4 regions of the Kitasatospora sp. NPDC059571 genome follow, and region 4 is predicted to be linked to each of the others. Evidence: riboswitches for the same ligand, from Rfam matches in the RefSeq annotation. Region 4 holds a riboswitch; each other region holds the start of a gene.
What was found. A riboswitch is a leader RNA that binds a small molecule or an ion and turns the genes downstream of it on or off. The one in region 4 is predicted to bind cyclic di-AMP.

Region 1 (6,906 bases), on a different contig from region 4:
CCTGGGCGCGGTGCGGCGGCTCCCCGGTGCGGTGGGCGTCGGCGGCCTCGCCGGCCCTTGCCTCGGTGCGCCGGCCGCGGGCCAGGTAGTCCAGGACGACGAGCTCGATCGCGTCCTGCGGGCTGCGCGTGCCGGACAGCAGCATCACCTCGATCGCCTGGTCGGCGTCCAGGGTGACGGTGACCTTCGCCATGGTGGCTCCCTCTCCTCGGGTCCGTCAGGAGGATAGGGCGTCCGCCGCCGTCCGCGCGAGGGCAGGCCGAAGCCCCCGGGGCCGAGCGGCCAGCCCCGGGGGCTTCGGTGGAGAGGGGTTCGACCTCGGTACGGGTCAGATCCGGCCGGCGAAGTCCGGGGCCCAGTTCGCGATGGTCTGGGTGCGGACACCGGCGCTCGGGTTGGCCGCCTCGACGTACTTGCCGTCGCCCACGTACATGCCGACGTGGTAGACGCCCGAGTTGGAACCGTTGTTGGACCAGAACAGCAGGTCGCCCGGCTGCAGGTTGTCCAGCGAGACGCGGGTGGAGAAGTCGGCCTGGTCGGCGGCGACGCGCGGGATCGCGATGCCGGCCGCCTTGTAGGCCGCCTGGGTCAGGCCGGAGCAGTCCCAGCCGCCGTTGCCCGTGCCACCGTAGATGTACGCCTGGCCGACCTTCGACAGGGCGAAGTTGACCGCGGCGGCCTTGGAGCCGGTGACGGCCTTGGCGGCGGTCGTGGTGGTGGTGGCCGCGGCCGGGGCGGCCGTGGTGGCCGGCTTGGCGGCGGTCTGCGCGGCGCCGCTCTGCGCGGTGGCGGAGCCGCCCAGCGACAGCTTCTGGCCCGGGTAGATCGAGTCCGGGCCCTCGGTCAGGACGGACTTGTTCAGGTCGTAGAGCTTCTGCCAGCCGCCCTGCACGTGGTTGGCGGTGGCGATGCTGGACAGCCAGTCGCCGGCCTTCACAGTGTAGGTGCCGCTGTGGCCCCAGGAGCGGTGCTGCTTCCAGGACTTGCCGCTCTGGGCGGGCTTGGCGTCCTGCGAGGCGGTGGAGCCGGTGCTCGGGGCGGCGGGCTTGGCGGCCGGGGTGCTGGCGGCCGGAGCGGCCGGGGCCGGGGCGGCGGCGGTGCCGCCGGGGTTGATCGCCGGGGCGGGGCCGCCCTTGGTCAGACCGGCCTGGATGGAGCAGACGGGCCAGGCGCCGGGGCCCTGGTCGGCGAGCACCTTCTCGGCGATGGCGATCTGCTGGTCCTTGGTGGCCTGGTTCGCCTGCGGGGCGTAGGTGTGGCCGCCGTAGGCCGCCCAGGTGCTGGAGGTGAACTGCAGGCCGCCGTAGAAACCGTTGCCGGTGTTGATCGACCAGTTGCCCGAGGACTCGCACTGGGCGACCTTGTCCCAGGTGGCGACCGAGGCGGCGTTCGCGGTGCCGGCGGTCAGGCACGGGATCGAGAGGCCGATGCCGACGACGCCGGTGGTGGCGAGCAGGCGGCGGGTGCGCTTGGAGTTGATGGACAGCATGAAACAGCGTTCCTCTCCCACGCCTGCGAGGTGAGCTGTCGGATTCGGGCTGGAGTTGCCCGGCCGCAGCTACGGGCACGTCGGAATCCGACGTGTCCGCGCATGCGGCTTCACCCCAAGCCGAGGACCGGTGCTGGACCGGTCCCGGGCGACTTACCTGGTTCCCCCGCCCCTGCCGAAGTGCGTTTCGCTTTGCCAGCCGGCCCGCCGGCAGGACTCGGCGTTCGGGGCGACTGGGTCCGTGTGACCACGAACGTGGGAGGACATTAGACAGACTTAAGTTCAAACCGCAAACATGTGTGACGCCGATCACGCGTGATCTTGAATGAATTCATGATCGATTTTTCCCGGCGATTGTGATCGCGTCCGGCCGCTTCCGCACAATCCCCTTGAATGCAAAGCCGCTTGTTTATGCTTCAGGCGGCGGGGCCGGCCGCGGCCCCGGGGGAGGGCTTGCCGATCATGAAGCACCGTGCCGTGCCGCCGGCCGGCGTGCCGGGGCCGCAGGTCCCGCGCCGGGGGGGGGGGTGGCGGCGGCTGCTCGGCTGGCTCGCCGTGCCGGTCGTCCTGGCGGCGGTCGGCGGCGAGGAGCTGATCCGCCGCACGCTGGTCTCCGGCGAGGCCGCCGTGCCGCCGCTCCCGCACCCCGCCGGCGGGCCCTCCACGGCCGCGGAGAGCCGCCCCGGGGGCCTTCCGGAGGCCGGGAGCCCCTCGCCCTCCCCGCTCGACCTGACGGGCCGCCGCTGGTCCGACGCGGGCGGCTGGGGCGGCGCGGTGCCTGGCGCCCGAACCGCCGTCAGGATCTCCGACCGGGTGCTGCTCGACACCGACGCCGCCGTGGCCTCGCTGCTGATCGAGCCCGGGGGCTCCCTGGTCTTCGCCCCCGAGCGCAGCCTGACCCTGGCCTCGGCCGGGAACGTCGAGGTCCGCGGCACCCTCGCGCTCGCCCCGGCGGGCAGTGCGGTGCACACCCTGCACTTTCCCTCCGTGGACGAACGGAGCTTCGTGGGCGGCGGCATGACGGTGGCCGGTACGGACACCGGGCTCTGGGTGACCGGCGCCGGCTACCTCCGGCTCGACGGCGCCGCCAAGACCGCCTGGGTGCGGGCGGCGACCGCACTGCGGGCCGGCGACACGGCGATCACCCTGGCCGCCGTCCCCGCCGGCTGGCAGGCGGGCGACGAGCTCGCGGTGACGCCCACCGGACCCCCCGAGGGCGACGACTTCTCCACCCGATACGATCTGTGCACGATCGGACGGGTCGACGGCCGGACGGTCACGCTGACCGCCCCGCTCGCGAACGCCCACCCGAGGGTCGCCGTCGGCGCCGGCCTCGCGCTCGGCGCCGAGGTGCTGAACCTCACCCGCAGCGTCCGGGTCGAGGGCACCGCCCAGGGCCGTGCCCACGTGCACGTCACCAGCTCCCGCCGGGCCGACGTCCGGCACGCGGCACTGCGCTGGCTCGGGCCGCGCACGCCCGGCAAGGACACCTTCGCGGGGGCCCGGGTCACCGAGCCCGTGCTCGGCCGCTACGGCCTGCACTTCCACATGCTCGGCGACGCCTCCCGCGGCACCGTCGTGGAGGGCGTCGTGGTCCGCGACACCGGCAGCCACGCCTTCGTGCCGCACGCCAGCCACGGCATCACCTTCCGCAGCTGCATCAGCCACCAGACCTGGGAGGACGCCTACTGGTGGGACGGGCCGGTGGACACCCGCACCCCGCAGACGCCGTCCGACGACATCACCTACGACTCCTGCGTGGCCTCCCGCACGGTCTACGAGCCCGCCGAGCGCGGCTACCGGCTGACCGGCTTCGCGCTCGGCGCCGGCACCGGGGGCACCGCCCGCGACTGCGTGGCCGTCGGCGTGCAGGGCGCCACCGGGGCCTCCGGCTACGAGTGGCCGGAGACCAGCGAGGGCGTGTGGACCTTCGAGCGCTGCCTCGCCCACAACAACGCCCGGAACGGCATCTTCGTCTGGCTCAACGCCCAGCACCACCACACCGTCGGACCCTTCGTCGCCTACCACAACGGCGGCTGGGGCATCGAACACGGCGCCTACCTCAACGACTTCGACTACGGCCCCGGCGTGCTCTACGGCAACGCCGCGGGGGGCCTGGCGGTGCACGCGCTGGGCCGCGACCGCGGCACCGTCTTCGACGGCCTGCTGATCGACGCGGCCGGGCGGTCCGACTACGCCGTCGTCACCGCCAAACACCAGCTGGCCGGCGAGAGCGTGACGATCAGCCGGTGCCGGCTGACGGGCTATCGGAAGGCCGGTGTGGCCTTCCGCGCCACCCCGGACGGCAAACCGGACGACATCGCCGTGCTGGACTGCTCGTTCGACGGCAACGAGGTCTGGCTCGACCCGGACTCCGCGGACGGGGCGAGGATCGTGCTGCGCCGGGCGGGCGACCGGCAGGCCGTCCGGCTGGCCAAGGACGGCCCCGGCGAGGCCAGGCCGCAGTGGAACGCCACCGCCTCGCCGGAGGCCGTGGACACCCCGCCGCGCGCCGTGGCGGCACCCTCGGTGGCCCTGCGGGACGCGGCGGCCGCCACGACCCGGCTCAAGGTCTGAGCGGGCTTCGGGCGTCGGGCTCCGGGCGTCGGGAGCCGGGCGGCGGGCTTCGGGCGTCGGGCTCCGGGCGTCGGGCTTCGGGCAGCAGGCGGAGGCCGGTATCGCTGCCCGGCGACGGCGACGGCGACGGCGACGGCGCTGGCGACGGCACTGGCGACGGCAGTGACGGCGACGGGTGCGGGTGGACGGCCCGGTGCGGGAGGACGACGAGGGGGGGCGCGCCTGGGGGGGGGGCGCGCGCCCCCCCGCGGTGCGGCGAGCGGCGCCGGTCAGCAGGCGGTGGCCAGCTCGCGCCTGGGCAGCGTGCGGGGCACCACCGCGACCACCCGGCTGCCGGCGGCCGGGTGCAGGTCGACCCGGACCTTCAGGCCGGCGGCGCGGGCCAGCACGGCGGCGACCACGGCGGCGGCCGCCGCCGAGACCAGGCCGCAGGCCAGCAGGCCCAGTCGCGGGCCGTACTGGTCGGTGACCCAGCCGACCAGCGGGGCGCCGATCGGGGTGCCGCCGGTGAAGACGAGGACCAGCAGGCCCATCACGCGGCCGCGCATCTCGGGCTCGGTGGCCAGCTGGAGCGCCGAGTTGACGGAGGTGTTGAAGGTCAGGCCGAAGACGCCGATCAGAGTCAGCAGGACGGCGAAGGTCCAGTAGCCGGGTGCGAACGCGGCCAGCACCTCCAGGGCGCCGAAGGCCAGTGCCGCACCGACCAGCCGCCGCAGCCGCGGCGCGCCGCGCCGGGCCGCCAGCAGCGCGCCGGTCAGCGAGCCGACCGCCATCGCGGTGTTCAGCAGCCCGTACTCGCCGGCGCCCACGTGGAAGGTGTGGGACGCGAAGCCGGCGAGCAGGGTCGGGAAGTTGAACCCGAAGGTCCCGATGAACCCGGCCAGCACCATGGGCCAGAGCAGCTCCGGCCGCTCGCGGACGTAGCGCAGGCCCTCGCGGAGCTGGCCGCGCTGCCGGGCGATCGGCGCGGTCGGGCGCAGTTCGCTCTCGCGCATCGCCAGCAGGCCACCGATGACCGCGGCGAAGGACAGCGCGTTCACCGCGAACGCCCAGCCGCTGCCGACCGCGGCGATCAGCAGGCCGGCCACGGCCGGGCCGACCAGCCGGGCGGTCTGGAAGTTGGCGGCGTTCAGGCTGACCGCGTTGGCGAGGTCCTTGGGCGGGACCATCTCGCTGACGAAGACCTGCCGGGCCGGGTTGTCGACCACGGTCACCAGGCCCAGCAGCAGTGCGAACAGGTAGACGTGACCCGCCGTCACGACGCCGGTGACGGTGAGCACCGCGAGGCCCGCGGCGAGCAGGCCCATCGCGCCCTGGGTGGCGATCAGCAGCCGGCGCTTGGGCATCCGGTCGGCGAGCACGCCGCCGAACAGGCCCAGCAGCAGCATCGGCAGGAACTGCATCGCGGTGGTCACGCCGACCGCGAACGGGCTGCCGGTGAGGCTGAGCACCAGCCAGTCCTGGGCGATGCGCTGCATCCAGGTGCCGGTGTTGGAGACCACCTGGCCGACGAAGTAGTAGCGGTAGTTACGGATCCGCAGGGAGGAGAACATCCCCCCGGGCCGGGTGAATCTCGCCCCGGTGGGGCTCCCCGGTGCGGGGGCGGACGCGGCGGTGGGAGCCGCCGCGGGGCGTTCGCAGGGGTCGTCGTCGCCGGTGCCGGGCAGGCCCACGGGGGCGGGTGCCTGGCTCTCGGCGGCGGCAGCGCTCGCGGCTGTCGCGGCTGCGGTGAGGTCGTCGGTACGGGTGGCGGCGGCGCTGGCTGCGGCCGGCGGTGTCACGTGGTTCTCCCCTCGGGGCGCGGTGGCGGGCAGGTGTGCCCCCGCGCGGCTGGTGATGCTCTTCGTTCCTGCGGTGATGCGGTACTCCTTCTTCCGGGTGCCGTGGGATGTCGTCCGCGGGCGGGCCGCGGGCCGGGCGGTGCGGTCGGGTCAGAGGTGGGCGAGCTTGTAGAGCGCGGGCGCGGCCGCACGGACCAGCGCCCATTCCTCCTCGGTCAGCCCTTCGGCCAGGTCGGCCAGCCAGGCGTTGCGTCGCCGACGGCTCTCCGTGAGGATCGCCTCGGCCTGCTCGGTGCTGCTGACGACCACCTGGCGGCGGTCGTCCGGGTGCGGCTCGCGCCGCACCAGCCCCTTCTCCTCCAGCATCGCGATGATCCGCGTCATGGACGGCGGCTGGACGTGCTCGCGCCGTGCGAGCTCGCCGGGCGTCGCCCTGCCGCAGCGGGCAAGGGTGCCGAGCACCCCCATCTCGGTGGGGCTCAGCGACTCCTCGACCCGCTGGTGTCTCAGCCGGCGGGCAAGGCGCATCGTGGACGACCGCAGCTGGCTGACCGCTGCGAGATCGTCCTCGGACATCTCGGGCATGGTCCTTAGACTATGTCATTACTCTCGCTAAGGAAAACAGGATTTCGATCACACCCCGGGGCGGACCCCGGGGCTGGTCCCTCAGCCGGCCCGCCGGCCCGCTGCCGCCGGGGGCCGCGCCCGCCCGCCGCACCGGCATGCGACCCCGCGGTGACCGGACGGTGAACCCGGTGCACCCAACTGCGGGGCGCATGTGCGGATGGTGCGGAGCAGGCCTGGACATCGCGTCAGGGCTTGGTGACGGGGCGATGCGCCAAACGTGAAGTACCGCAGGTGACCTGCGAGTTCACTGAATCTACCGGCGTTGCCCATGATCGGAGGGGGTCGCTAGGGTGCCCATTGTCAGGAACACAGCACGCCGGCACTGTGCGCCCCCAACTCCGTCCTGGGAGTCCCCTTGGGTCACATCCACCACGCTGTCTACGGCTGGGTGACACCGGCGATCTCGTACCTCGTCGCGTGCCTCGGCGCCCT
Region 2 (6,906 bases), on a different contig from region 4:
GACGAGGGCGTCCGGTGCGGTGGCAGCCAGGGGAGGGCTGCCATAGCACCGGACGCCGTTCTGTTTCAGGGGCCGAGCGGGGCCTGCTCGACGGACCGCAGGGCCCGTACGGCGTCGACCGCCCGCCGGCCCGCCGATGCCGACCGTCGCGGGCCCGCCCCGTTCGGCCGCGTCCCCGTCCGTCCGGGCGTCAGCCGGCAGCGCCGAGGAAGGTCTCCCAACCGCCGGTCGGGCCCTTGCCCACTCCGAGGGTCCGGAGCTTGCGGAGCGTGGACTGGTCCTGGACCTCCAGCCACTCCACCAGCTGCCGGAAGGACACCAGGCGCACGTCGGGCTTGCCCGCGATCGTCTTCAGGGTCTCCTCCACGGCGTCCATGTAGATGCCGCCGTTCCACTGCTCGAAGTGGTTGCCGATGAAGAACGGCGCGCGGTTGGTGGTGTACGCCCGCTCGAACCCGGCGATGTACGAGTCGCGTGCCTGGTTGCGCCACTCCGCGTACTTGGCGGGGTCGCCCTTGGTGGTGCCGTGCGACTGGTTGGCGAGGATGTTGTAGTCCATGGAGAGGACCTGGAAGCTGTGTCCGGGGAAGGGGATTCCCTGCAGGGGGAAGTCCCATATCTTGCCGTCCTGGACCTTCTGCGGCCATATCTGGAGCCCGCCCGGCGAGCTGGCGTCGTACTTCCAGCCGAGCTTCGCAGCGGTCGGCAGCAGGGTCTTCTGCCCCTCCAGGCAGGGCGTGCGGCCGCCGATGAGTTCCTTCTTGTAGTCGAAGGGCAGCGGGTCGACATCGGTGAAGCCGGTGTTCGTCCGCCACTGTGTGACGAAGCCCACGGCCTGCTGGATCTCGTTCTCCCAGTCCTCCGGCGACCACTTGTTGACGCCGTTGCCGTCGGCGCGGCTCGAACAGAAGTGTCCGTTGAAGTGGGTGCCGATCTCGTGGCCGGCCAGCCACGCCTGGCTGATCAGCTTGATCGTGTTGCGCACCGCCGTCGACGACAGGAACGGGATGTCGGACGCGCCCACGGAGTGCCGCGGGGGGTGGTAGAGGCTCGACTTCTCCTTGGGCAGGGTGTAGATGCCCGACAGGAAGAACGTCATCGAGGCCTTGTACTGCTCGGCGAGCTTGAGGAAGCGGGCGAACTGGCCGTCGTCCGTCGCGCCGGCACCGTCCCAGGAGAACACCACGAACTGCGGCGGCTGCTCGCCGGGCTTCAGCTTCTCCGGCTTGGGCTGGTTGGGCTGGGCGCCCGTGTCGGACGTCGATCCGTCGCCCAGCGGCGTCCCCTGGACCGGCTTGCCCGACCCGGCTCCGGCGCTGCCGTTTCCGCTTCCCGGGCCGCCCGAGTCCCGGGAAACGGAACCGGTGCTGCCACAGGCGGCGACTGCCCCCAGTGCCGCGGTGGCCGCACCGGCACTCAGCACAGCCCTGCGCGAGATGCTGCTCATGGTCTCCCCTACCGCATGGTGTCCGCGCGCTCGTGGGACGCACCGGCTCCCGAGGGGGCCGGTGCGACGCCGACAAAATCGGACAATTGATCTGTTTCGCTGCCCAAGGATGTCACGTCCGCCCTGTGGTCCCGCAACGCCGTTCTCATCCGATATTCATCACGCACGCGGGCCGGGGGCGGCTCCCGGGCAGCCCTCTCTGTTGCCGTCCTGAGACAGATCCCGTGGCCGCGCACGGCCGGCGAGGACGGGAGGCCGGGGATGGGGGGCGTCAGGCAAGCGCGAGGGCGCGGCGCCGACGCCGGACCAGGCGGGCCACCCCGGCGCTGATCAGGCTGGCTGCGGCGCAGGAGACGCCCATGCTCAGCCAGGCCGTGTTGAACCAGTGGCTGTTGAGCCAGCCGAGGCTGACGATGTATGCGGCCCAGACGACGGCCGCCAGCGCGGACCAGCGCAGGAAGACGCGGGACGCTGCGGGCGAGTGGCCGACGGCAAGATCGATGATGGTCCGTCCGGCGGGAACGAACCGGGCGATGATCACGATGAGGGCGGCGGCCCGACTGGTCCGCTGGGCGAGGCTCTGCTGGACGCGCTCCACGCTGGCGGCGAGCTCCGGACGGCGGTCCAGCCGCCGGCGTACGGACGGTGCGCCCCGACGGGCCAGCTGCAGCAGGAGGAGGTCACCGAGGAACGAGGCGACGGCGACACCCAGGCCCAGCAGGACCGGAGCCCCGTCCATGTCGGAGGTCCTGAGCACCGCGAGGATCACCAGGGTGCCGCTGGGCAGGAACGGCAGGAACGCGTCGCCGAGTACGGCGAAGAGCGCCAACGCGCAGATCCATGACGGTCCCAGTACCGCTGCGGCGTCCATCGTGGACCTCCCTCCAGACCGCCCAGGAGGAGAGCAGTGCTGCGAGGCGTAACGCTAGCGAGTCGACCTTTCATGCCGTGAAGCACCCCCCTGTGCTCAGCCTCACAGGAGGGCGCTCACCAGGGCATGCGGGGCAGGGACAGCCCTGCGATCGGATCGGCACAACCCCGGCCGCACCGCAGGAGAGAGGGGGGAATGGGGCGAGGGCCCGGGGGGGGGGGGGGGCAAACGGTCGGGAGGGGCCGTGCGGGTCGGCGGAGCCGGCCCCGGTGCCGGGGGACGGGTCAGGAGACGTCCCGGTCGGCGGCGGCCGCCGCCCGGTCGGTGCCGCCGTCGGGCAGCTCGGTGCCGGTCACGGCCTTGGCGTCGCCCGTCCGGTGCTGCGGGCCGTCGGCGTGGGCGCTGGGGGCGGTCAGCGAGGCGACGACGCCGACCGCGAGCGAGGCAAAGGCGAGCATGCTGCGCTTCTTCATGCCCTGCCCAACGAGCCGTCCGGTCCGCGGTTACGCGGCCGGCGCGGCGGCGCGGCCGGTGTAGCGTGCGGCCGATCGACCCGGGGCGGGCCCGGGTCCGCGAGGAGGCAGGGCGCCATGCCGTTCATCAACGTCAAGCAGCTGGCCGGCCGCACGCCGGAGCAGCGGGCGGAGATCGCCCGGGAGCTGACCGCCGCGTACACCCGGGTCACCGGCGTGGACCCGGCGGCGGTCTGGGTCCTGATCGAGGAACTGCCGGCGGAGAACTGGGCGGCCGGCGGCGAGACCTACGCGGCCAAGCGGGCGGCCGCCGCTGCCGGCGGGGCGGACGGCTCGGGCGGGACGGGCGAGGCCGGGCCGGCGGGCGGCTGACCGGGCCGCGGCCCGCCGGGGCGTCAGATCCCGTCGACCTTGAACGGGTCGTGCTCGGCCAGCAGCTTCTCCAGCCGGGCCTGGTCCACCCGCGAGGTGAGCTCGCCCGCGTCCTGGCGGTCGCGGACCACCTTGGCCAGGGTGAACGCCGAGGTCACCACGTACAGCAGGGCGACCGCGAGGAACGCGCGCATCCAGGCGCTCACCGGGAGGCAGGCGATGCCGACCGCCAGGGCGGCCAGCGCGAGGGCGAAGGACAGGACGGCCTGGACGTAGTACGCGGCCGTGGTGCGGGGCTGCATCGGTGCGCTCATGCCTGCAGCATCCCGGAGCGCCGGCGGCGGCACATGAGTACGGATACCCAAGTGCGCCGTCACCTCCCGTGACGGTCCCGGACCGGCCGCTTGGCAAACCGTCACAAATCGCCCAAGTCCCCCGAGCCCGGTGCAAGTCCGTAACCGAGAGCACTTGGAATCCGGGGGGACCTCGCATTAACGTTTGATAACGCAGCGCGGTCGGCAACGCCGTACCCGAACGGCACCGTGCGCGTGTCGCTCAATCCCGCGGACCACCCCTGCGGTGGACCCGGGAGCCGGGGAACCACGTTCCTTGGGGTGAATCGGCCGGGCCCTGGCCCTGCCGTAGGAGACCTTCCTGCTCCGAACCCGTCAGCTAACCCGGTCGGCGAGAGGGAAGGAAAGGAGTCCGCCCCCGTGGCGTCGACGACCTCGGCGGATCCCACCGCCGCACCCACCCAGCTCCTCGACCACCCCTGGGAGCAGGCCGATCCGGCCCGCCACCGGCTGCCCCGCCAGACCCGGGGCGGCAGCCCGCTGCTCGGTGTCACCGCGACCATGGCCGCCACCTTCGGCGCCGCCGGCCTGACCGCCGCCGCCGCGGGCCCGGCCGCCGCCGCGGAGCCCGCCGTGTCCGCGCCCGACGGCGCCCAGGGCGCCGCCGACCCCGGCCTCGCCCTCGCCGCCCGGATCCAGCAGCAGGCCGACACCCGGACGGCCGCCGAGGAGACCGCCCGGCTCGCCGCCGCGCAGGAGGCCGAGGCCCGCCGCGCCGCCGCTGCCGTCCAGGCACCCGTCGCCGCCCCGGCCGCCCGCCCCCGGACCGACGCGCCCTCCGCCCCCTTCGCCGCACCGCTGTCCGGCTTCTCGCTCGGCGCCGTGTACGGGCCCGGCGGCTCGCACTGGGCCGCCCTGCACACCGGGCTCGACTTCGAGGCCCCCGCCGGCACCCCGGTCACCGCCGTCGGCGACGGCACCGTCACCTCGGCCGGCTGGGCGGGCTCGTACGGCTACCGCGTCGTGCAGACCCTGCCCGACGGCACCGAGATCTGGTACTGCCACCTCGCCCGGCTCGGCGCCACCTCCGGCCACGCCCCCACCGGCACCGTCCTCGGCGCCGTCGGCGCCACCGGCAGCGTCACCTCGCCCCGGCTCCACCTGGAGATCCGCCCGGGCGGCGGCGCGCCGACCGACCCGCAGCCCTGGCTGCAGGCCCGGGGCATCCGGGTCTAACCCGCTTCCGGCCCGTCCACCTGCTGCCCGGCGGGCGCCCAGCCGTCCGGGAGCGGGCGGCCCTCAGCGAGCGCCCGGTCCTCCGCGTACGCGCGGAGCTCCTCCGTGCCCGGCTCCGGCGCGAGGTCGGGATACTCCGCGACCAGCAGCTCCGGCAGGCCGGGGACCGTCCACTGCCCGCACAGCCACAGCGCGGCATCCTCGGCGACTGCCTCGAACTCCTCGAACCCGCCTGCGAGTTCCTCCGGCATCGGCTCGCCCATTGCGGTCAGCGCGGCCAGGTTCCGGTAGCTGCGACGCATCAGCCCGTGCTCCAGCAGCCGCCGCGCACCGTCGGTGGCCATGCCGATCGACAGCAGGTGCGCCCGGCTCCACAGCAGTTCCGCGTCCGGGCCGGCCACCGCGTCCAGCTCGCCGCCGTCCACCAGCGCCGCGTACGCCGCGACCCGCTCCTCGGGCGAGAGCTCGCGGAACGCGTCCAGCCAGGCCCGCACCGCGTCCCAGTCGCCGGTGTGCACGCCGTGCGCCTCCAGCAGCAGGGTGTACAGCCGCGGCCAGGTCAGCAGCTGGGGCCGGCGCAGCAGCGTGGTCAGCAGCTCGCCCTGCCACTCCGCCTCCGCGTGCAGCCGCTCCTGCCGCTTGGCGTTCAGCCGGCGCGCCCACCGCTGACGGTCGATCAGCAGCCGCACCGCCGCGCCGTACGCCGCGGGATCCCCGACCGGCTGGACGTACAGGTGCAGGCGCTCGTGTAGCAGCTGCTCCAGCACCGCGGACCCCAGCTCGGGGAAGCCGTCGTGCAGCGGGGCCCCGCCCAGCTCCAGCAGGGTCAGCACCGTCCGCAGCACGTCCTCGGGCACCGGCTCCAGGCCCTGCCCGTCCGCCCAGGCGAGCAGGTCCTCGGTGCGGGTGTACGGGATGAGCTGCAGGTCTTCGTCATTCACGTCCCGTACCGTAGCCGCTGCACCGCGGCCCCGCGCGGGAGGAGCCGACGGGCGACCGGTCGGGGGTAGGGTCGGCCGGCATGACACCCGAACAGGTCCCGTCGGTGCGGCCGGTCCGGCTGACCGGCCCGCGCCTGGCGATCCGCGAGTTCCACCTCACCCCGCAGGACGTCGACGGGCTGCACGCCGTCTTCGGCGATGCGGAGACCGCCCGCTTCCTGCCCTTCGAGCCGCGCGACGCCGAGGAGTGCGCCGACCAGATCGAGCTGTACCTGGAGGAGGCGGAGAAGCGGCCGCGCACCGTCTACCGGCTCGCGGTCACCCTGCGCTCCGACGGCCGGCCCGCCGATGCGCCCCCCGTCGGCCAGGCCGTGCTCGGGCTCGACGGCGACCGCGCCGGCACGCTCGGGTACGCGCTCCGCCGCGACCTGTGGGGCAACGGGTACGCCGGGGAGATCGTCGCGATGCTCTGCGGGCTGGGCTTCGGCCGGCTCCGGCTGCACCGCCTCGCGGCCCGGGTCGACCCGGCGAACACCGCCTCGGCCCGGGTGCTCACCCGAGCCGGATTCCACCTCGAGGGCCGGATCCGGCACGACCTCTTCCTGCACGGCACCTGGCACGACTCCGACCAGTTCTCGCTGCTGGAGGACGAGTGGGTGGAGGAGGCCGCAGGGCAGGGGTAGGGCCAGCCCCACCCCGGACTCGGCAGCAGGCTCCATTCCGCCGGTCCCCCCGGCACCGGCACTGTGGAACCGTCAGCAAAGGACGAGACCGAGGGGCCGAGATGAGCACCGGCACACTGCACCGCACCGCCCACGACGCGTGGCCCGCCGGGCCCGGCACCGGGGCCCGCCGCCCCGGCTTCCTGCGGGCGCCGTTCTCCGCAGCCACCTACCGCGAGATCGGCTACGTCCTGACCGGCCTCCCGCTCGGCATCGCCGGGTTCTGCCTGGCCGTCACCGGCGTCGTCCTGGGCGCCGGGCTGGTGGTCACCGCCGTGGGGCTGCCGGTGCTGGCGCTGCTGCTCACCGCGGCGCGCGGCTTCGGCGCACTCGAGCGCCACCGCGCCCGCACCCTGCTGGGTGCGGAGGTCGCGGCGCCCGCCCCCGTCCGCCCGGCGCGCCGGGGCGTCTGGGGCGCCGTCACCGCCCGGCTCGCCGACGGGGCAGGCTGGCGGGCCGTCCTCTACCAGGTGCTGATGTTCCCCTGGGCCGTGCTCGGCTTCGCGGTGACCCTGACGTTCCTGATCACCGGCTGGGTCCTCGCGCTCTAC
Region 3 (6,906 bases), on a different contig from region 4:
AGTCGTACGCGGGCAGCTCCAGCGCGATCGCGGCCACCGTGGTGACCGTGCCGGCGAGGCCCACCAGGGTGGCCGCCTCGGTCAGCGGAACGGCCTCGGCGGCGGTGTCCAGCGCGGCGAGCACATCGGCCTTGGCGGCCTCGATCTGACCGGCCGTCGGCACCTCGGCACCGGCGAAGTGCCGCTCGGTCATCCGCACGCAGCCGATGTCCACCGAGCGGGCCGCCCGGACGTCCTGCGTGCCGAGCACGAACTCGGTCGAGCCGCCGCCCAGGTCGAAGACCAGGTAGGGCGCCTTGAAGTCCCCGCCGGCCAGCTCCTTGGTGGCGCCGGTGAAGGAGAGGTGGGCCTCCTCCTCGCCGCTGACCACCTGCGGGGTCACCCCGAGGATGCCGTGCACGCCCGCGGTGAACTCGGCGGCGTTCTCGGCGTCCCGCGAGGCGCTGGTGGCCACGAAGCGGGTCCGCTCGGGCCCGACCCCGTACCCGGCGATGACCTCGGCGTACTCGCGGCAGGCCGCGAAGGTCCGCTCCAACGCGTCGGGGTGCAGCCGGCCGGTGGCGTCCACACCCTGGCCGAGCCGGTTGATCACCATCCGGCGGTCGAGGTCGGTGATCTCCCCGGTGGCCGGGTCGAGATCGGCGACCAGCAGCCGGATGGAGTTGGTGCCGCAGTCGATCGCGGCGACCCGGGTGGCGGTCACGACTCCTCCTCCTGCTCCGCGCGGCGCTTCTTCTCGGCGCGCTCCGCGGTCAGCCGCTCCTTGGCCGCGATCACCTCGGCGTGGTCCTCGTCCTTGGCGCGGTTCCTGGCGACCCGCGCGCCGGCCGCCTCGACCTCGGCCGCGGAGACGCACGGGCCCTTGGCCCACCAGTCCTCCAGCATGCCGATCGCCTCGTCGCCGAGCGGGTTGACGCCGGGGCCGGCCGCGAGCGCGTGCCCGACCAGCACGTGCAGGCACTTCACCCGGTCCGGCATGCCGCCGGCGCTGGGGAAGCCCTCCAGCACCTCGATCGCGTCGCGCCGGGCGATGTAGTCCTCGTGGGCCCGCCGGTAGGCGGCGGCGAGCTCCGGGTCCTGCGCGAGCCGGGCGGTCTGGTCCTTCATCACGCCGTCGGCCTCCAGGGTGCCGATCAGCGAGGCGGCCCTCGGGCAGGTCAGGTAGTACAGGGTAGGGAAGGGGGTGCCGTCGGGCAGCCGCGGGGCGGTCTCGACGACGTCCGGGTTGCCGCACGGGCAGCGGTGCGCGACGCCGCGCAGGCCGCGCGGCACACGGCCGAGCTGGGCGGCGATGGCCGCCGTGTCGCGGTCGGCGTCGGTGGCCGCGGTGGCGTCGGGAAGCTCTTCAGAGGTCATGGGGTGCTGTCTTCGTGAGGGGCGGGGGCCTGGTCGGCCAGGTCGACCGAGTCCAGGACGGTGGTGTACCAGGGTTTGGCGGCCCGGACGGGGCCGGAGCCCAGGGCGTCGGCGGAGGCCGGCCCGCGGCCGGCGGGCGCCGACGGGTCGATCGAGACGAACGGCGTCTCACCCGGCATCGCGTAGTGCAGCCGCTCGCGGGCCTGCGCCTTCACGTACTCCGGGTCCTGCCAGCGGGCCTTCTCCCGGCGGAGCTCCTCCACCTGCTGGCGGGCGTGCTCGGCCCGGGCCCGCTGCGCCGCGATCTCGGAGCGCTGGCTGAGGAACTGCCGGGTGGGGTAGGCGAGTATCGCCACCAGCGAGCACAGGACGAGCACGAGCACGGTCGCGCGGCTGGTGAAGCGCGGACGCCCCGCCAGTCCCGGGATCTTCCACATCGCTCGTACCCCTCCTGCTCACGCCGGTGCCCCGGCCCCACCCTACGGGGTGGACACCGGGGCACCGGTCCAGCGGCCGTGTGTCAGCCGCGGGGTGTCAGCTCAGCCCTCGAACTTGAAGCGCGGGAACGCGCCGCGGCCCGCGTACTCGGCGGCGTCGTCGAGGATCTCCTCGATGCGCAGCAGCTGGTTGTACTTGGCGACGCGCTCGGAGCGGGCCGGGGCGCCGGTCTTGATCTGGCCGCAGTTGGTGGCGACGGCGAGGTCGGCGATGGTGACGTCCTCGGTCTCGCCGGAGCGGTGCGACATCATGCAGCGGTAGCCGTTGCGCTGGGCCAGCTCGACGGCGTCCAGGGTCTCGGTGAGCGAGCCGATCTGGTTCACCTTCACCAGCAGCGCGTTGGCGGTGCCGGTCTCGATGCCGCGGCGCAGGCGCTCCGGGTTGGTGACGAACAGGTCGTCACCGACCAGCTGGACCTTGTCGCCCAGCTTCTCGGTCATGGCCTTCCAGCCGTCCCAGTCCGACTCGTCCAGCGGGTCCTCGATGGAGACCAGCGGGTACGCGGCGACCAGCTCGGCGTAGTAGTCGATGAGCTCGGCGGAGGAGATCGCCTTGCCCTCGAAGGTGTAGGCGCCGTCGTTGTGGAACTCGGAGGAGGCGACGTCCAGGGCGAGCGCGACGTCCTTGCCCGGGGTGTAGCCGGCCTTCTTGATGGCCTCGACGATGAGGTCGAGCGCCTCGCGGTTGGAGTCCAGGTTCGGCGCGAAGCCGCCCTCGTCGCCGAGGCCGGTGGACAGGCCGCGCTCCTTCAGCACGCCCTTGAGCGTGTGGTAGACCTCGACGCCCCAGCGGACGGCCTCGGAGAAGGACTCCGCGCCGATCGGGGCGATCATGAACTCCTGGATGTCGACGTTGGAGTCCGCGTGCGAGCCGCCGTTGAGGATGTTCATCATCGGCACCGGCAGGACGTGCGCGTTCGGGCCGCCCAGGTAGCGGAAGAGCGGCAGGTCGCTGGCCTCGGAGGCGGCGTGCGCCACGGCGAGGGAGACGCCGAGGATCGCGTTGGCGCCGAGCGAGGACTTGTCCGGGGTGGCGTCCAGGTCGAGCATGGCCTGGTCGATCAGGCGCTGCTCGGTGGCGTCGTAGCCGACCAGCTCGGGGCCGATCTGCTCGATGACGGCGAGGACGGCCTTCTCCACGCCCTTGCCGAAGTAGCGGTTCTTGTCGCCGTCGCGGAGCTCCAGGGCCTCGAAGGCGCCGGTGGAGGCACCGGACGGGACAGCGGCACGACCGGTGCTGCCGTCGTCGAGGCCGACCTCGACCTCGACCGTGGGGTTGCCGCGGGAGTCGAGGATTTCGCGGGCTACGACGACATCAATGGACGGCACGAGGCATCTCCTAGCGGAAGCGGATGAGGGTCGTTACGACCAGAGCCTAGCCGCACGGGCCCGCCGGGCCATGCCGGGCATGGCCCTGTCTCACCGTGTGGCCCGACTACTCGCCGGTAGTTCACCTGGAGGACGGCAGCCGGGCCCGGCCGGGCCTCCCCGCCCCCGCGGGCGGCGGGGCGGGGAGGCGGTGGGCCGGGGCCGGTCCGGGCGGGCCCGGTGGGGCGTCAGCCGAGCCGCAGCTGCTGGCCGGGCAGGATCAGGTCGGGGTCGGCGCCCACCACCGCGCGGTTGGCCGCGTAGAGCTGCTCCCAGCCGCCCGGCAGCTGCCGGTCGGCGGCGATGCCCGACAGGGTGTCACCGGGCCGCACGGTGTAGTCCTCGCGGCCGACCTCGGGCAGCGGTACGGCCTGGAGGGTGCGTTCACCGCCGTCGGCGGTGTCGGCCGTGTCGGTGGCGTCCTCCGGCGCCGGGCGGTCCGCGGTACCGGCGTACCGCTGGTAGATCTCCCGGTGCGCGGTCCAGTACCAGCCGCCGTTCTTCGGGTACCAGTACACGGCCGCCTCGGCGTCCCAGCCGGCCTGGCCCGGGAACTGCGGGGCGCCGGCGGAGCGGGGGCCGCCGGTACTGCCGCCCTCGGCGGTGTCGGCCTTGGCGGGCGCGCCGCCGCGGGTCAGGCCGGCGCGTTTGGAGCAGACCGGCCACGCGCCGGGCCCCTGGGACGCGAGGACCTTCTCGGCGACGGCGATCTGCTGGCCCTTGGTGGCCAGGTGGGCGTAGGCCGCGTACCTGGTACCGCCGAAGCCGCGCCAGGTGCCGGCGGTGAACTGCAGTCCTCCGTAGAAGCCGTTGCCGGTGTTGATGCTCCAGTTCCCGCCGCTCTCGCACTGGGCGACCTTCTCCCAGGTGGACACCGGTGCGGCGGTCGCACCGGCGGCGGTGAGCAGCGGCAGGGCGAGGCCGGCGCCGGTGACGCCCGCGACGGCGACCGCCTTCTGGGCGGAGGTGCGGCGGCGGTGGCGGCCAGGTCCGGTGAAGAGCATGGGTTGTCCCTCTCCGAACGCCTGCGAGGTGAGCTGTCGGGTTCGGACCGGGAGGCGTGGCCCGGCCGCGGGGAGCAGGAGGGGACCTGCTGACGCGGCTTCACCCCTAGCCGTGGGGACGGCGACGAACGTGGTTCCCCCGCCCCTGTCCTGGGTCTTGTCCGGTGTGTCGGTGCGCGGTGGACAGGATTCGGCGTTCCGCGACCGAGGCCCGCCGGTGCAGGCCGATCCGGAGAGTAGGCAGATCGAACGACCAATCACAAGCTCATATCGCCGATATCACGCAAGAATTACGACGCCGCGATTATCGCCCACGAACGAAACCGATTTGTCCGGTTTGACGGGCATTCGGGGACCCGGCGACACGCACCGCACCGACACGCCGTCAGCTGGTCCGGCCGGGTGCCCCGCCCCGGTCGCCGGGTCACCTCCCGGACGGCGTGAAGGAGACCGGGAGCTCGCGCAGCCCGCGCATGATCAGGCCGCCCCGCCAGCGCAGCTCGGCCGGGTCGGCGGCGAGCTCCAGGTCGGGCAGCCGGGTCAGCAGGGTGGCCAGCGCCGCCCGGCCCTCGAGCCGGGCCAGCGGGGCGCCGATGCAGTAGTGGATGCCGTGGCCGAACCCGAGGTGCGGGTTGTCGGTGCGGGCCAGGTCCAGGGTGTTCTCGTCGGAGAAGCGCGCCGGGTCGCGGTCGGCCGCGGCCAGCACCACCAGCACCGGGTCGCCGACCGGGATGTCCGTGCCGCCGATGGTCAGCGGCCGGGTGGCGAACCGCCAGGTGGCCAGCTCCACCGGACCGTCGTAGCGCAGCAGCTCCTCGATCCCGGTCTCCAGCAGCCCGCTCTCCCCGAGCGCCACCGACTCCTGCAGCAGTGCCCGCTGCCCGGGGTTGCGCAGCAGCGCGTACAGACCGTTGCCGATCAGGTTGACCGTGGTCTCGAAGCCGGCGAAGAGCAGGATGAAGGCCATCGCCGCGGCCTCGTTCTCGGTCAGGTGCTCGCCGTGGTCGCTGGCCCGGATCAGCCCGGAGATCAGGTCGTCGCCGAGGTCGGCGCGCTTGCGGTGGATCAGCTCGGCCAGGTAGCCGCGGATCTTCTTCACGGCCCGGCCGACGCCGCCGCGCCGGCCGGCGTGGTGTCGGATCATCATGCCGGCCCAGTCGCGGAAGTCGTCCTGGTCCTCGGCCGGCACGCCGAGCAGGTCGCAGATCGCGTAGATCGGCAGCGGGAAGGCGAACTCGTGGATCAGGTCGGCGGTGCCCCGCTCGGCGAAGGAGTCGATCAGCCGGTCGGTGAGCTGCTGCACCCGCGGCGCGAACTCCGCCACCCGGCGCGGGGTGAACGCCTTTGACACCAGCCGCCGCAGCCGGGTGTGGTCCGGCGGGTCGATGTTCAGCAGGTGGGTCATCAGGTCGGCCTGGCGCTCCCCCGGGATGCCGACCCGCCCGGTGCGGTGCGCCTGCTCGCTGTGGTGCACCGGGTTCTTGGAGAGCCGGGCGTCGGCGAGCGCCTGCCGGGCGTCCGCGTACCGGGTGACCAGCCACGCCTCCACCCCGCTCGGCAGGGTAGTGCGGTGCACCGGCGCGTGCTCGCGCAGCCATGCGTACGCGGGGTAGGGGTCGGCCGCGAACTCCCACGTGAAGAGCTCGGGCCGGTGGGTCTGGGGGGTGTCCGGCATGTTCCAGACCGTATCTTGACCCGGTCGGGCGTGAGTCTGGTCACCTGGGGGGTAATCCCTGTTGCGGAGGGTCGCGGGGTGCCTACCATCCTCCGATAACCGTGGTGACGGCCGTGCGGTGCCGTTCGCGGGGGACGCTCAAGGAGGAGCAGGCCATGCGAGTAGCCGGGGCAGTGGTGGTCATCGCGGTACTCAGCGGGGGCGACGGCGGCGACCTGGCCCGGCGTTTCGCCGCCGCGGGTGCCAGGGGGATGCTCGTCGCCGACCTCCGCCCCGGCGTCGCCGAGGACCTCGCGACCGAGCTCGACCGGCCGGGCTGCCCGGTGGTCGGCGTCAGCGGCGACGTCCACCAGCCCAGCGACATCGCCGCCCTGGTGGCCACCGCCGCCAAGCACCTCGGCCCGATCGACCTGTTCGCGGTCGCCGGCCCGCACGGCGAGCGGATCGTCCCGCTGGCCGAGCTGCCCGGCCACCTCGACCCGCTGGCCGAGCTGCTCGCCCTGGTCGGCGAGGCGATCGGCGAGGTCGTCCCGCCGCAGCGTCAGCCGCTCAGCCCCTCCGCGGCCCGCACCGCCGCACGGTAGCGGCGGGCCGCCGCGCGCAGCGCCGCGTCCACGTCGATCCCCGCGTCGTGGCCGCGCTGCGCCACCGCGAGCAGCAGCTCCCCGGCGCTGTCCGCGGTCAGCTCGCCGGGCAGCTCGTACGGGGCGTCCGGCACGGCGGTGAAGCCGGCCCGGCGGACCCGGGAGACCAGCTTCGCGGCGTACGCCAGCGCCGGCAGCCCGGCGGGCACGCCGTCGAGCACCGAATCGCGCTGCTTCTCGGCGGCCTTGAGCTCCTCCCAGTTGGCCTCCACCTGGGCCGACCCCTCCGCCCGGACGTCGCCGAAGACGTGCGGGTGGCGGTACATCAGCTTCTCCACGATGTCGCCGGCCACGTCGTCGACGGAGAACGGGTCGTCCGGGTGCTCCTCGGCGATCCGGGAGTGGAAGAAGACCTGGAGGAG
Region 4 (6,906 bases):
GCCCGCCCGCGCCCGCGGCCTCCCCCCCGCCCCCCGCCCCCCCCGCGGGGGGGGGGGGGGGCCCGCCGGTCGGGCGCGGGCCGGTCAGTGGATCTCGAGGACCTGTCCGGGGTGGATCATGTCGGGGTCCTCGCCGACGGTGGACTGGTTCTGGTCGTAGAGGTGCTTCCAGCCGCCCAGCTTGTGGGTGTCGGAGATGCCGGACAGCGTGTCGCCCTCGGTGACGGTGTACGTGGTGGGCGCCGGGGTGGCGGCCGGGGCCGGCGTCCCGGTGGTGGCGGGCGCGGCGGGCGTGCCGAGGGTGCCCGGGTCGCCGGCCGGGGTGCCGGCCTGGCCGGTCGGGTCCGCGACTCCGGGGGTGCCGGGGGTGCCGGGGGCGGGCGGGGTGGCCGTGGCGGTGCCCGGGACGCCGGGGGCGGTGGTGGTGCCCGGCGCCGGGGTGGCGGGCGTGGTGGTCGGCGCGGTGGGCGTGCCGGTCGTCGAGGTCGGCGCCTGGCCGTCCTGGGTGGGCGTGCCGGTCGGCGCGGCCGACTGGCCGGTGCCGGTGGCCTGCTCGTACACCTGCTGGCTGGTGGTCCAGTACCAGCCGCCGTCGGCGGCCTGGTACCAGTACAGGCCGGAGGCGTCGCGGCCCTGCATGCCGGGGAAGACCGGGGCCGCGCTGCCGCGCTGGACGGGGGCGGCCGGGTCCGTGGTGGCCGGGGCGGCGGGCGCGGTGGTGGGCGCCGCCGGGGTGGTCGCCGCGGGCGTGGTGGGCTGGGTGGTGGCGCGGCCCTCGCCGGTCAGCCCGGCGGAGGTGGCGCAGGAGCCCCAGTTGGCGGCGCCGCGGTCCGCGAGGATCCGCTCGGCGACCGCGATCTGCTGGTCCCGGGTGGCGTGGTCGGGCTCGGCGGCGTAGGCGTCGCCGCCGTAGGCGACCCAGCTGTGCAGGTCGATCTGGAGCCCGCCGTAGGCACCGTTGCCGGTGTCCTTGGCCCAGTTCCCGGCGCTCGCGCACTGGGCGACCGCGTCCCACGTGGTGGGGGCGACGGCGTGCGCGCCGGTCGCGGTGAGCAGCGGAATGGCGATTCCCGCGCCTGCCACGCCGGCCGCGGCGACGGCCCGCTCGGTCTGGGTGGGGCGGCGGTGGCGGCCGGAGCCGATGAAACCCATCGAGTTCCCTCTCCGCACGCCTGCGAGGTGAGCTGTCGGGTTCGGACCGGGAGGTGGCCCGGCCGCGCGAGGGCGGCTTCACCCCTAGCCGTGGGGACGGCGTGGTACGTGTGGGTCCCCCGTCCCTGCCCAGGGTCTGGTCGGTGACCCGTGTGACGCGGTGGGCAGGGTTCGGCGTGCCGCATCTCGGGCGCCCGTGCTGGCGGGCTGCTACCGGAGATTAGAGGGATCGGTGCCTCAGTAACAAGCTGGCATCCCGACAATCACACAACCATCACGAGTGCACTCGCCGAACGCGCCGGCACGGGGAGCCCGCGCGCCGGTCCGGGGCGCTCCGCGCCCTGCTGTCGCAGGTGGCGGCGGGGGTGGAGCGACGCGTCCCGATTGCCGACCCGATTCACCTGTCGTGTCCGCGTCGTCCTTATCCCGGAAATAGGGCGGAATTCCGGTCGGAATTCCCGAGCGGGAATTCGTCCGGGTTGTGGCGGGGTGGTGGCCGGAATCGGGCCCACGACCTCCGGTGCCGCGGCCGCCAGCGGATGATCATCACACGAACCTCGACGCTCCGGTGACGGTTCGTGGGCCGACCCTGCGGCCGCGCCCGGGCACCGGCCGCGCACACCCCGCCCTTTCCGCAGGTCGCCCCGCGAGCCCTCGCGCGGCCCCGGCGGCCCCCGGCGGTCCGCCGCCGCCCCTCCGTCGCCCCGCCGACCGGCCACCGTCGTCCCTCCCGCCGTCGGCCCGCCCGCGGCGTTCGGCCGCGGGCCTCGTACTTTCGGCCGATCCGGTGCGGGACCGGCGCTCGTACCCTGATCCGGTGCGTGATCCCCGCCGCCCGCTCCGGCACGAGCCCCGCCCGTCCGATCCGCCGGGCTGCTCCTGCTGAGCGCCGTGCCGGTCGCCGCCGGGGCGGCCCGGATCTCCGAACTGGCGGCCGGCGGGCCGGGCGGGCCGCAGGACGCGCGCTTCTTCGCGGCCCCGCTGCCCGTCGTCGTGCACATCGTCGCGGCGAGCGTGTACGGCGTCCTGGGCGCCCTCCGGTTCGCGCCGGGCCTGCGGCGCCGCAGGCCCGGGTGGCACCGGGCCGCCGGCCGGGTCCTGGTGCCCTGCGGGCTGGCGGTCGCGCTCTCCGGTCTGTGGATGACCGTCTCCTATCCCGACGGCCCGGGCGACGGCCGGGTTCTGGCCGGCCTGCGGCTGGTGTTCGGCTCGGCCATGGCGGTCTCGCTCGTCCTCGGGACGACCGCGGTCCTGCGGCGCGACATCGTGCGGCACCGGGCCTGGATGGCCCGCGGCTACGCGATCGGCCTGGGCGCCGGCACGCAGGTGCTGACCCGGCTGCCCAGGATGCTGCTGGTCGGCCGTCCGGGGGTCGCGGTCCGGGCGGTGCTGATGGGGGCGGGCTGGGTGATCAACCTCGCGGTCGTCGAGTGGGCCCTGCGCCGCCGTCCAGCCGGGGGCCCGGCGCGGGCCCGGGGGAGGCGGGCGGGTCAGCCGGCCGGTGCCGGGTCCTCCGGGACGATCGGACGGCTGGCCGGGGTGATCGGGGCGGGCAGGTCGTCCCGGCCGGTGAGGTAACGGTGCACGGCGGCGGCGGCTGCCCGCCCCTCCGCGATCGCCCAGACGATCAGGGACTGGCCGCGGCCGGCGTCGCCCGCGACGAACACCCCGTCCGGGCCGGCCGCGAACCGGTCGTCCCGGGCGAGGTTGCCCTGCGCGTCGATCCGCAGCCCGAACTGCTGCACCAGCCCGGTGTCGGGCTCCGGTCCGAAGAAGCCCAGCGCCAGCAGCACCAGATCGGCGTCCAGCGCGTGCTCGGTGCCGGGCAGCGGGGCCCGGCTGCCCGGCGCGGCGTCGGCGATGCGGACGGCGGAGACCCGGCCGTCCGGGTCGCCGTCGAAGCGCACCGTGGTGGAGGCGTACGCACGGATGTCGCCGTCGGCGCCGTCGCGGGCCGGCCACTGCCGGCCGGCCTCCTCGTGCGAGGTGGTCTCGTGCCGGACCTTCGCGTGGACCGGCCACGGCTGGGCCTCCGGCCGGCCGTCCGGGGGGCGCGGGTTGATGTCCAGCTGCCGTACTCCGGAGGCGAATTGGCGCACCGCGGTGCCCACGCAGTCGGCCGCGGTGTCGCCGCCGCCGATCACCACGACGCGGTGGCCCCGCGCACTGACCGGGGACTCGGCGAGGTCGCCGGCCGCCACCCGGTTGGCCAGCGGCAGGTACTCCATCGCCTGGTGGATGCCGGTGAACTCCCGTCCCGGGACCGGGAGGTCCTTCCACGCCGTGGCGCCGACCGCGAGTACCACCGCGTCGTGCCGGCTCCGCAGCTCGGCGGCCGGGAGGTCCTCGCCGACCGTGACGCCGGTGCGGAACTCCGTCCCCTCGGCGCGGAGTTGGTCGATCCGGCGGTCCAGCCGGTGCTTCTCCAGCCGGAAGTCCGGGATGCCGTAGCGCAGCAGGCCGCCGATCCGGTCGGCCCGCTCGTACACCGTGACGGCGTGGCCCGCGCGGGTCAGCTGCTGGGCGGCGGCCAGCCCCGCGGGGCCGGAGCCGACGACGCCGACGCTCCGGCCGGTCGGCCGGTCGGGCGGGCAGGGCACCTCGTACCCCTGCTCCCAGGCGCGGTCGACGACGGCGAGTTCGACGTTGCGGATGGTGACCGGCTCGGCGATGATCCCGAGCACGCAGGCGCTCTCGCAGGGGGCGGGGCAGAGCCGGCCGGTGAACTCGGGGAAGTTGTCGGTGGCGTGCAGCCGGTCCGCGGCGTCCCGCCAGTCCTGGTCGGCGACCAGCCGGTTCCACTCCGGGACGAGGTTGCCGAGCGGGCAGGCCTGGTGGCAGAACGGGAGGCCGCAGTCCATGCAGCGGGCGGCCTGGCCCCCGATGATCGGCAGCAGCGCCCCCGGCTGGTAGACCTCCTGCCAGTCCCGGACCCGCGCCTCGGCGGCACGCCGGGCGCGGAGCTTCCGCGGCGTGTTCAGGAACGCCTTGGGGTCGGCCATCGTCGGCCTCCAGCGGTGCGGTAGGTCGCTGGACCTTCGGGGGATCGGCGGTGGCGCGTATGCGCACGGTGCCGTGTGGCCACCGTACGCCTGCCCGCTCCGCGGGGGAAGCCGTGGCGACGGCCGGGCCGGGGCCGCGCGGGTCGTGACCCGGCCGTCCGCCCGCGGGTCCGTCCGGACCCTGGCGAGGCGCCGTCGCGCGCAGTAATTTAGTTGATGTCAGCTAAGTATCTTCGAGGGGGAGGGACGGCGATGACTGCACCGGACGGAGGGCCCGCGCCCGCGGCGGCGCCCGGCGGGGCCCGCCGCGGTCTGATCGGGGCGGAGCACCCGCGCTACAAGTGGGTCGCGCTGTCCAACACCACGCTGGGCATGCTGATCGCCACCATCAACTCGTCGATCGTGCTGATCTCGCTGCCCGCGATCTTCAACGGCATCCACCTCGACCCGCTGCAGCCGGGCAACGTCAGCTACCTGCTGTGGATGCTGATGGGCTACATGCTGGTGACTGCGGTGCTGGTGGTCACCCTCGGGCGGATGGGCGACATCTGGGGCCGGGTGCGGATCTACAACGCCGGCTTCCTGATCTTCACGGTCACCTCGGTGGTCCTCTCGCTCGACCCGCTGCAGGGCGGCGGCGGGGCGATCTGGCTGATCGGCTGGCGCGTCGTCCAGGCGATCGGCGGCGCGATGCTGATGGCCAACTCCGCCGCGATCATCACGGACGCCTTCCCGGCCAGCCGGCGCGGCATGGCACTCGGCGTCAACATGGTGGCCGCGATCGCGGGTTCGTTCATCGGCCTGGTGCTGGGCGGGCTGCTCGCCGAGTGGAACTGGAGGTCGATCTTCTGGGTCAACGTGCCCATCGGCATCATCGGCACGGTCTGGGCCTACCGCTCGCTGCGCGAGACCGGCGTGCGCCGCCCCGGCCGGATCGACTGGTGGGGCAACATCACCTTCGCCGCCGGCCTGACCGCGCTGCTCGCGGCGATCACCTACGGCATCCAGCCCTACGGCGGCCGCACCATGGGCTGGACCAACCCCTGGGTCTTGGCCGGCCTGATCGGGGGCACCGCCGTGCTCGGCGTGTTCTGCCTGGTCGAGACGAAGGTGGCCGAACCGATGTTCCCGCTGCGGCTGTTCCGTGACCCGGTCTTCGCCGGCGGCAACCTGGCCACCCTGCTCGGCTCGGTCGCCCGTGGCGGCCTGCAGTTCATGCTCATCGTCTGGCTGCAGGGCATCTGGCTGCCGCTGCACGGCTACGACTACGCCGACACCCCGCTCTGGGCGGGCATCTACCTCGTCCCGCTGACCATCGGCTTCCTCGCCGCCGGGCCGGTCGCCGGACACCTCTCCGACCGGTTCGGCGCGCGGCTGTTCGCCGCGGGCGGCCTGGTGGTGATGGCCGCCTCGTTCGCCGGACTCCTCGCGCTGCCGACCGACTTCGGCTACCCGGCGTTCGCGCTGCTGGTCTTCCTGAACGGGCTCGGCGGCGGCCTGTTCGCCGCGCCGAACACCGCGCTGGTGATGTCCAGCGTCCCGGCCGCCGACCGCGGCGCGGCCTCCGGCATGCGCGCCACGTTCCAGAACGCCGGCATGGTGCTCTCCATCGGCGTCTTCTTCTCGCTGATGGTCGCCGGCCTGGCCGGCTCCCTCCCGCAGGCCCTGTCCGGCGGCCTCACCGCCCAGGGCGTGTCCGCCGCGGACGCCCACGCCGTCGCCCAACTGCCCCCGGTCGGCACGCTCTTCGCCGCCTTCCTCGGCTACAACCCGATCCGGGAGCTGCTCGGCCCGCAGGTCCTGTCCGGCCTGCCCGCGGGCAACGCGCAGACCCTCACCGGGCGCGAGTTCTTCCCGCACCTGATCTCCGGCCCGTTCCACGACGGCCTGATGGTGGTCTTCGGCCTCGCCATCGCGATGTCCCTGGTCGCGGCCGCCGCCTCGCTGCTGCGCGAGCGCACCGAGCGCCGCGGCGGCCGGCCCGCCGACGGGAACGGGACGGCCGGGGCCGCGGCGGCCGCCGGACGGGACGCCGCGGGCCGGGGCGCCGCATGACCGCCCCGCAGGGCAGCGGGCCTGCCGCCGGCCCGGGGGAGCAGGACGAGCCGGCCCGAGGCGTCCTGGACCCGGCCGGTGTCGTCCGGCTGCGCCTGGTGGTCGCCCGGCTGCACCGGCAGCTCGCCCAGGCGTCCGCGGGCCAGGACCTCACCTTCGCCCAGCAGTCTGCGCTGGCCCGGATCGAGCAGCACGGCCCGCTGCGCCTCGGCGAGTTGGCCGCCCTGGAACGTGTCGCGGCGCCCTCGATGACCCGGACCGTCGGCCCGCTGGTCGCCGCCGGCCTGGTCAGCCGCGTCCCCGACCCGAACGACGGCCGCTCCACCCTGGTGGAACTCGCCCCGGACGGCGCCGGCCTGCTCGCGACCATCCGCCAGGAGCGGTCCGAGCTGCTGGCGGGGCGGGTGGCCGCGCTCAGCCCCGGGGAGCAGGCGGTCCTCCGGGACGCCCTGCCCGTGCTGGAACACCTGCTGGTCGAGGGCGGTTCCTGAGTCCGCCCGCGGGGCCCTGCCCGCCCCCGGGATCCGGCCGGACGGGGCCGGCGTCCGGGCCGGTGCCGCCCTGCACGCCGGCACAGTGCCCACTCCCTGTCGGCGCCGCCCCCGCACCTCCCGGATCCGGAGGCTCCGGTTCGCATATGACGATCCGTAGCGGGTACATCACGGCAAGTGATTGGCGCGCAGGCGTCAACCGAGCA

Region 1: it holds a riboswitch for cyclic di-AMP, as region 4 does, so the genes downstream of both, ACFV0G_RS30075 (transglycosylase family protein) here and ACFV0G_RS28740 (transglycosylase family protein) in region 4, are expected to answer to the same signal.
Region 2: it holds a riboswitch for cyclic di-AMP, as region 4 does, so the genes downstream of both, ACFV0G_RS07625 (M23 family metallopeptidase) here and ACFV0G_RS28740 (transglycosylase family protein) in region 4, are expected to answer to the same signal.
Region 3: it holds a riboswitch for cyclic di-AMP, as region 4 does, so the genes downstream of both, ACFV0G_RS15120 (transglycosylase family protein) here and ACFV0G_RS28740 (transglycosylase family protein) in region 4, are expected to answer to the same signal.

The regions. Positions count from the first base shown of each region.
Region 1 is NZ_JBHWBW010000376.1:69-6,974, forward strand. It holds gene ACFV0G_RS30070 (hypothetical protein) at 1-193, opposite strand, end outside; gene ACFV0G_RS30075 (transglycosylase family protein) at 329-1,489, opposite strand; cyclic di-AMP (ydaO/yuaA leader) riboswitch at 1,495-1,684, opposite strand; gene ACFV0G_RS30080 (hypothetical protein) at 1,952-4,066, shown strand; gene ACFV0G_RS30085 (MFS transporter) at 4,336-5,739, opposite strand; gene ACFV0G_RS30090 (MarR family winged helix-turn-helix transcriptional regulator) at 5,998-6,432, opposite strand; gene ACFV0G_RS30095 (MHYT domain-containing protein) at 6,830-6,906, shown strand, end outside.
Region 2 is NZ_JBHWBW010000041.1:7,816-14,721, forward strand. It holds gene ACFV0G_RS07600 (hypothetical protein) at 191-1,447, opposite strand; gene ACFV0G_RS07605 (DedA family protein) at 1,719-2,318, opposite strand; gene ACFV0G_RS07610 (hypothetical protein) at 2,603-2,791, opposite strand; gene ACFV0G_RS07615 (4-oxalocrotonate tautomerase family protein) at 2,909-3,163, shown strand; gene ACFV0G_RS07620 (YiaA/YiaB family inner membrane protein) at 3,187-3,477, opposite strand; cyclic di-AMP (ydaO/yuaA leader) riboswitch at 3,706-3,865, shown strand; gene ACFV0G_RS07625 (M23 family metallopeptidase) at 3,877-4,692, shown strand; gene ACFV0G_RS07630 (hypothetical protein) at 4,689-5,633, opposite strand; gene ACFV0G_RS07635 (GNAT family N-acetyltransferase) at 5,714-6,316, shown strand; gene ACFV0G_RS07640 (sensor domain-containing protein) at 6,418-6,906, shown strand, end outside.
Region 3 is NZ_JBHWBW010000107.1:10,908-17,813, reverse strand. It holds gene ACFV0G_RS15140 (exopolyphosphatase) at 1-703, opposite strand, end outside; gene ACFV0G_RS15135 (DUF501 domain-containing protein) at 700-1,356, opposite strand; gene ACFV0G_RS15130 (septum formation initiator family protein) at 1,353-1,793, opposite strand; gene eno (phosphopyruvate hydratase) at 1,896-3,182, opposite strand; gene ACFV0G_RS15120 (transglycosylase family protein) at 3,410-4,225, opposite strand; cyclic di-AMP (ydaO/yuaA leader) riboswitch at 4,230-4,431, opposite strand; gene ACFV0G_RS15115 (cytochrome P450) at 4,650-5,900, opposite strand; gene ACFV0G_RS15110 (SDR family NAD(P)-dependent oxidoreductase) at 6,056-6,484, shown strand; gene ACFV0G_RS15105 (MazG family protein) at 6,442-6,906, opposite strand, start outside.
Region 4 is NZ_JBHWBW010000343.1:38-6,943, forward strand. It holds gene ACFV0G_RS28740 (transglycosylase family protein) at 85-1,152, opposite strand; cyclic di-AMP (ydaO/yuaA leader) riboswitch at 1,154-1,304, opposite strand; gene ACFV0G_RS28745 (DUF2306 domain-containing protein) at 2,044-2,730, shown strand; gene ACFV0G_RS28750 (glutamate synthase subunit beta) at 2,643-4,154, opposite strand; gene ACFV0G_RS28755 (MFS transporter) at 4,407-6,209, shown strand; gene ACFV0G_RS28760 (MarR family winged helix-turn-helix transcriptional regulator) at 6,206-6,700, shown strand.